DNA from 2 places in the Nostoc edaphicum CCNP1411 genome. Region 2 is predicted to be linked to the other one. Evidence: predicted binding sites of a transcription regulator. Region 2 holds the regulator's gene; the other holds the start of a gene.
The links. Region 2 encodes NtcA, which controls nitrogen genes in cyanobacteria. Its sites were predicted from a motif close to TNTGTANNNNNNNNTACANA; they were not measured.
Positions count from the first base shown of each region.

Region 1: HUN01_RS14095 (SAM hydrolase/SAM-dependent halogenase family protein) is a predicted target of NtcA. The motif match lies at 1,959-1,978, and genes of this name have one in related genera.

Region 1 covers NZ_CP054698.1:2,798,110-2,801,528, forward strand. Annotated here, with positions in the region: gene aspS (aspartate--tRNA ligase) at 1-362, shown strand, start outside; gene HUN01_RS14080 (hypothetical protein) at 388-732, opposite strand; gene HUN01_RS14085 (GNAT family N-acetyltransferase) at 1,228-1,671, shown strand; gene pirA (arginine synthesis PII-interacting regulator PirA) at 1,744-1,899, opposite strand; gene HUN01_RS14095 (SAM hydrolase/SAM-dependent halogenase family protein) at 2,010-2,813, shown strand; gene HUN01_RS14100 (DUF2301 domain-containing membrane protein) at 2,961-3,419, shown strand, end outside.
Region 2 covers NZ_CP054698.1:5,779,909-5,783,327, reverse strand. Annotated here, with positions in the region: gene HUN01_RS27150 (DUF3084 domain-containing protein) at 1-979, opposite strand, end outside; gene ntcA (global nitrogen regulator NtcA) at 1,147-1,818, opposite strand; gene fabI (enoyl-ACP reductase FabI) at 2,198-2,974, shown strand; gene hisB (imidazoleglycerol-phosphate dehydratase HisB) at 3,090-3,419, shown strand, end outside.

The DNA of each region.
Region 1 (3,419 bases), 3.0 Mb from region 2:
GCGCCCAAGCTTACGACTTAGTACTTAACGGCGTAGAAGTTGGCGGCGGAAGTCTGCGGATTTATCAGCGAGAAATTCAACAGCAAGTATTTGAAGCAATTGGATTATCTCCTGAAGAAGCACAAAGTAAATTTGGCTTTCTCTTAGAAGCATTTGAATATGGTACACCGCCGCATGGTGGCATTGCCTACGGTTTAGATCGTTTGGTAATGTTGCTAGCTGGAGAAGAATCTATTCGAGATGTCATTGCTTTTCCGAAGACACAACAAGCACGTTGTTTGTTAACAGATGCACCTTCGAGTGTAGATGCTAAACAATTGAAGGAATTGCACGTTGCTTCGACTTATAAACCAAAGTCTTAACAAAGCGCAAGGGGAGCACAGAAAGTTAAAGTAAGCCTTTATAGCTCAGTTCCTCTCTAACTATTCTGTTATGTTTATTATGCTCCCTTTGCCTTTCATCAATTGCTGAACTGTATTCTAATGGAGTCTCTAAACACTCTAAGTGTTCTTTTTCTCCATTTTCATAAATTATGATGTGACGATCATTGGTCATTCTATGCATAGCGTAAAACTCAAGGTACTCAGCATCATCTTTTATCCCAAAAATAAAATTTATCTTCCAACCAGATTGAAAAATTGAACCTTTCTGACGCTTTTGTATATTCTCTTCTGGCAAAGTAATTTTCCATTTAGAAAAATGTTTATTAAATTCATTTGTAATTACATCCATGTTTCACTCATTAGCCAAAGTCCTAGCATAAATCATAAGAGGTTGTTTGAAAAGTAGTTAGCTGTGATTTTAGTCACTTGTTGATTCCCCCTAACCCCCCTTAAAAAGCTACGGTGTATACACAAGTATGAAATAGCTGATTAACCAAGGGTTTACCCCACCCTAACCCTCCCCTTGCAAAGGGGAGGGAACTAAATTTTCTTGTTTCCCCCCTTGGCAAGGGGGGATTAAGGGGGGTAATTTGACTTGTGTATACACCGTAGCCTAAAAAAGGGGGGAACCGGAATTAAAGTCCCCCTTTTTAAGGGGGATTTAGGGGGATCTAGAACGTTTTGCTACCAGCAAGAGGACTTTTCAAACATACTCTAAGTAGGGTGGGCAATGCCCACCAATTACTTTGATTGAGAAAGCAAATATTTTTCTTGATTTCATCTCCCATTTCCCTTAAATTAGCAGTATTGGGTATAAACTGCATTGAAGTGATGAGGACACTCAATGGAAGTTTTCTTAGCTAATATTAATCATATTGAAAGTATTTCAGTACTATTTGATCGGTATCGTATTTTTTACAATCAGCCATCAAACCTTGAAGCTGCTAAAAAGTTTCTCAAAGAACGTTTCCAGAATAATGACTCGGTAATATTTGCAGCTAATGACAATGGAGAATTAGTTGGATTTACTCAGCTTTATCCCAGCTTTTCTTCAGTGTCAATGAAACGAATATGGATATTGAACGATTTGTATGTGGAAGAGTCGTATCGCCGCAAGGGAATTGCAAAGTTATTGATGAGTGTTGCGGAAAAATATGCACAAGAAAGTGGAGCCATTCGAGTAATTTTAGCTACTCAAATTTCTAACATAACTGCGCAAAAACTCTATGAAGCGCGAGATTACATTAAGAACGAAGAGTTTTACCATTACGCTTTACCATTGCAGTAGTGGCATGATTTGAAAAGAAAAAACCCGCCGTAGCGGGTTAAACAACAAAACTATGAACAATGAAAACTTGATTTAACTGGAATATCTCATTTCAGCTTCCAGTTGACGAATCAGCTGTTCGTCGCCTTTTGCTCTGGCTATTTCTAAGCGATGCTCTAGGCTTTTTTGAATATTCGCTCTGTGAGTTTCTCGTGCTTTGCTCACACTTTGTAGTCTATTTTGATTCATAGTGATTACCTGGTTTAATTTTTCACTTTATTGTCTTGTCTTCTTAACATAACATATATTTTGTAGCTGTTGCTACAGAAAATATATTTTTTATATAATTTTACCAAAATATGTCTAATAGACAGATAGATCAACAACCACCCGTGACTTTACTAAGCGATTTCGGCGATCGCGATGTTTATGTAGGCATAATGAAGGGAGTCATAGCCCAAATCAACTCCAGACTGAGGGTAGTAGACTTAACACACCAAATTCCGCCGCAAGATGTCGCAGCAGCCAGGTTTAGCCTAATGAATGCTTATCCCTATTTCCCAGTGGGGACAGTGCATGTAGCAGTAGTAGATCCGGGTGTGGGAAGCAAACGACGAGCGATCGCAGTAGAATTTGCTCAAGGGTTTCTCGTAGGCCCAGATAATGGTATATTCAGCGGCGTACTCAGTCAAAGTCCAGCGATCGCAGCCGTCGAACTCACAAATCTTAACTATTGGCGAACTCCTCAACCAAGCAAGACTTTTCACGGTAGGGATATCTTTGCATCAGTGGGAGCTAATCTTGCTAGTGGTGTGTCCCTCAAACAGCTAGGAAAAGAAATTGATCCAGCAAGTTTGGTCAAACTAGATATAGATAAGTGCAAGCAGACAACCAATGGTGTAGCGGGTTGCATTCAATATATTGACCACTTTGGCAACCTAGTCAGCAACATTCCAGAGAGTTACGTCCAAGGCAAAACTTGGTGTGTGCAAGCCGCCGGGTTGAATATACCAGGCTGTGAAACTTACAGTGATGTCAAGGTGGGAGAGATAATAGCTTTAGTTGGCAGTCACGGCTGGGTAGAAATTGCCATTAATCGCGGCAATGCTCACTCACAGTTACAGATTAATTTACAAGATGCTCTACAAGTCTTGTTTTTATAAGACTTTAATTGCAATAAAGCAACTGCTGAAAGACATAAGTTTAGAAATGGTGACATTAAGTTCGTTTCATTGCTCATAATAATAAAAGTAACCCTTGAGCAATTTCTTGTTGTACTCTACTAGAGAATCATAATTATATTCTTAACTATGACTACACAAACACTCTCAGCACCAGAAGTTTATCAAGGCCAGTTTGGAGAATTTACAATTACTCAGAGCGATCGCACTGGCGTAATTATCTACCGCGCTGGGTTAATGGTAGCAGCACTGAGCTTTGCCATCGGCAGCGCTTTGATTTTATTCAACAATAACCCGACCGTTTTCACCATACTGACACCTCTATATGCTTGTTTTAGTCTCGCCCTTGGTGTAAGTTTATTTACCATTCATATCTACATGGCATCACTGCACCGAACTTTGCAAGTTTTTTGGGCGATCGGTACTATCGCATCAGTGATATTGACAATCTCTAGTAGTGAACCTTTGGCTCTTACTGTTTATAATCAGCCGATTACCTTATTCGGAGTTGGTTTTATCTTCGTTGCTTTGACAGGTATTTATTTTAAAGAGGCTTTTTGCTTCAATCGCCTGGAAACCAAAATATTA
Region 2 (3,419 bases):
CTTGTAAGAGTTGTACAACTGCCTGACGAGCAGCAGCAGGTTGGGTAACACGAACTACAGCAGCGGACAAAACTTGACCGCGAACTAAGGCCAGCTTACCCAGACGCAAATCGCGGTAGGACTGATAATATTTTTCCAGCCTTGCAACTTCCTGTTCTAGTTGCTCCTGTTGTCCTTCCAATTCTTTAAGACGAGATTCCCGTTTGACAATCACTTGTTCTCGCGCTGCAACTTCGAGATTACGCTTTTGAATCAGTTTATCCAATTGAGCAATTTTTTGATCGCGTTGTTCTATGACTTCTTGGCGGTTTGCAAGTTCGCGATCGCGTTTTTCAATTGCTGTTTTGGCTTCGTCAATGGCTTTTTTCGCTTCAGCATACAGTCGTTGACGTTCTGCTTTCAGTAGTTCAACTGCCGCTTGTAACTCCTTTCTCTGGTTGTAAACGCTTTGCAATTCAGCTATGGCTTTTTGGTACTGAGTTACAACTTGTTCTAGCTGACCTTGAGTGCGTTGGAGTTGAGTTTGAGTTTGGGCTTGTTGACTAATGGTGCGATTCAACTGAGCTTGTGTTTGCCTCTGTTTGGCATTGGCCGCCTGCAAAGATTGGTTGATTGCCTGCAAGTCTTGTTGTGCCTTTGCTTGGGCAATTTTGGCTTGGCTTAACTCACTCTCTACCTGACTTTTCTGAGTTTCTGCGGTTTTTAGCTGTTCCCGCTTCTGTCTGAGGTCTGTTTGAATGTCCTCTAACTCAAAGACTCCTTTTCGCAAGCCTTCGTCAGCAGCGAATAAAATCCCTAAAGTTGATGCTGAAATCAAGCCACCCGTAAAAATAGTGACCAGTACAGCAGTGTTTTTTGGACGAAGCTTAAAAAGTGAGAGGCGGGCTTTGCCAACTCGTGTGCCGATGCGATCGCCCACGGTTGCAATTACGCCTCCCAGAATTAAAATTGCAGCGATGAGGATGTATCCGGTGGTCATCTTTAGCTACCGAAATCCTTCCAGATACAGCCTACTACTTTTAAGCATTGTCTGGAAAGAAGTGGAAATTGGCAATAGCTGAAATTACTCAATTTTGATTTACCTCTAGCTATTAGTGTCATTTTTCAAAATAGAACACGCGCCGATTCCCCTTTCTCCAATTGTTTTTATGTGAATTGCCTACTTAAGGTAACAGGTTTATGCACAGTAATCTTCTTTTTGTGGATAGAAATCATCTTTTTCTCACGCAAATCTCCCAGTAGCCTAGTAACGGTAACACGAGTTGAACCAATTGCTTCTGCGATCGCTTGATGAGATAACTTCAAATCAATAGTGATCCCATCTGCACAAGGAACGCCAAAATCCCGACAAAGAATTAACAAAAAACTTACCAACCTAGAACCCATATCTCGGTGAGCAAGAGTTTCAATCATCATCTCCGTCTGTAAAATTCGCGAAGACAGACCTCGCAGCATTAACATTGATAATTCTGGATTTTCCTTGAGTGCTTGCTCCACCTGTTCAATTGGTGCTGACAGTAATTCCACAGGAGTAAATGCAACCGCATGGTAAAACCGATCCGACTTATTTCCTGTCAGCAATGACAATACACCAAAAACACTATTTTCCCGCAGCAACGCTACCGTTATTTCCTCTCCTGCCTCGTACACCCTGGAAAGTTTAACAGCACCTTTCAAAAGAAAATAAACTCGTTCGGCAGGATCGCCAGGAAAAAAGATCGTTTTATTGCGTTCAAACGTTTCCACAACTGGCGGAAACGCCCCGGTCGCCATCTGACGAAATACATTTGCTAGGGCTTTATCTTGTGTCACGATCATCTCCCTTCCCCTACCCAATGCCGGAAAAACAAAAACTGATTACCTAAGAATACACCCGAAAAATGAATAAAGCACCGTCAACCTTTCTGTACTTTCCTATACTCAAACTAATCTCTTCATAACTCTTTGTTTATAATGATACATAATTCTTGATCCTTTCAGCTACTAATTGTTGATAAGTAGTTCCAATAGCTGTATTTAAAAGGTTTTTTGAAGAACAAATAAAGAAATCTTGAGAATATCTTTATAAAAAATCAAGATTTTTGTCACAGCAAACACCCTTAGCAATATTCATTTTTGCAAATCCTGTATAAAACAAAGACAAAACGTGCCTCAGATTCTAGTATGCTCCTAATGATCGATCGCATTAACAATTTCTATGCTAAATCTGACTGGAAAAAATGCCCTTGTTACAGGTATTGCCAATAACCGCTCGATCGCCTGGGGCATTGCCCAACAACTGCACAAAGCTGGAGCAAACCTGGGTATTACTTACCTGCCGGATGAACGCGGCAAGATGGAGAAAAAAGTTGCGGAGTTGGTAGAACCTCTCAACCCCAGCTTATTTCTTCCCTGTAACGTCCAAGATGAAGATCAAATTAAATCTACCTTTGAGACAATCCGCGAACAATGGGGAAAGCTAGATATCCTCATTCATTGTCTGGCCTTTGCCAGCAAAGATGATTTGAGTGGAGATTTTAGCCAAACCTCTCGTTCTGGTTTCAACACCGCCTTAGAAATTAGTACCTACTCGCTGGTGCAGTTAAGTGGTGCAGCAAAACCTCTGATGACAGAGGGAGGTAGCATCGTCACCCTGACATATTTAGGCGGTGTTAGGGCAATCCCCAACTATAACGTCATGGGAGTTGCCAAGGCGGGGTTAGAAATGAGTGTGCGTTACCTGGCTGCTGAACTAGGGCCACAAAATATCCGCGTAAATGCCATCTCCGCAGGCCCCATCCGCACTTTGGCATCTTCAGCAGTGGGTGGAATTTTAGATATGATTCATCATGTAGAAGAAGTAGCTCCCCTACGACGCACCGTCACTCAGCTAGAAGTGGGCAATACGGCCGCTTTCTTATGTAGTGATTTGTCCAGCGGGATTACCGGACAAATTCTGTATGTAGATGCAGGATATGAAATTATGGGAATGTAAGATAATTTGGGCATGGGGCATTGGGGATTGGGCATTGGGAATTGAGTATTAGTAAAATTCTTGTCCATTTTTCATTCCCCATGCCCCATGCCCTATTCCCCATGCCCTATTTCCTATGCAAATCAGCAAAATTAATTCAAACTACGATCGCTTAACTGAAACCTCTCGGATTGCCACTGTTCACCGCACCACTGGTGAAACTAATGTACAAGTTACTATCAACCTGGATGGTAGAGGAACTTGCACAGCAGCAACAGGCATTCCGTTTTTGGATCACATGTTGCATCAAATTGCCTCCCACGGGCTGATTGATATCGATGTCCAAGCCAAGGGAGACTGGGAAATTGATGATCATCACACCAACGAAGATGTAGGCATTACTTTAGGGCAAGCTTTCAACCAAGCACTAGGCGACAGAAAAGGTATTGTCCGCTTTGGTAATTTT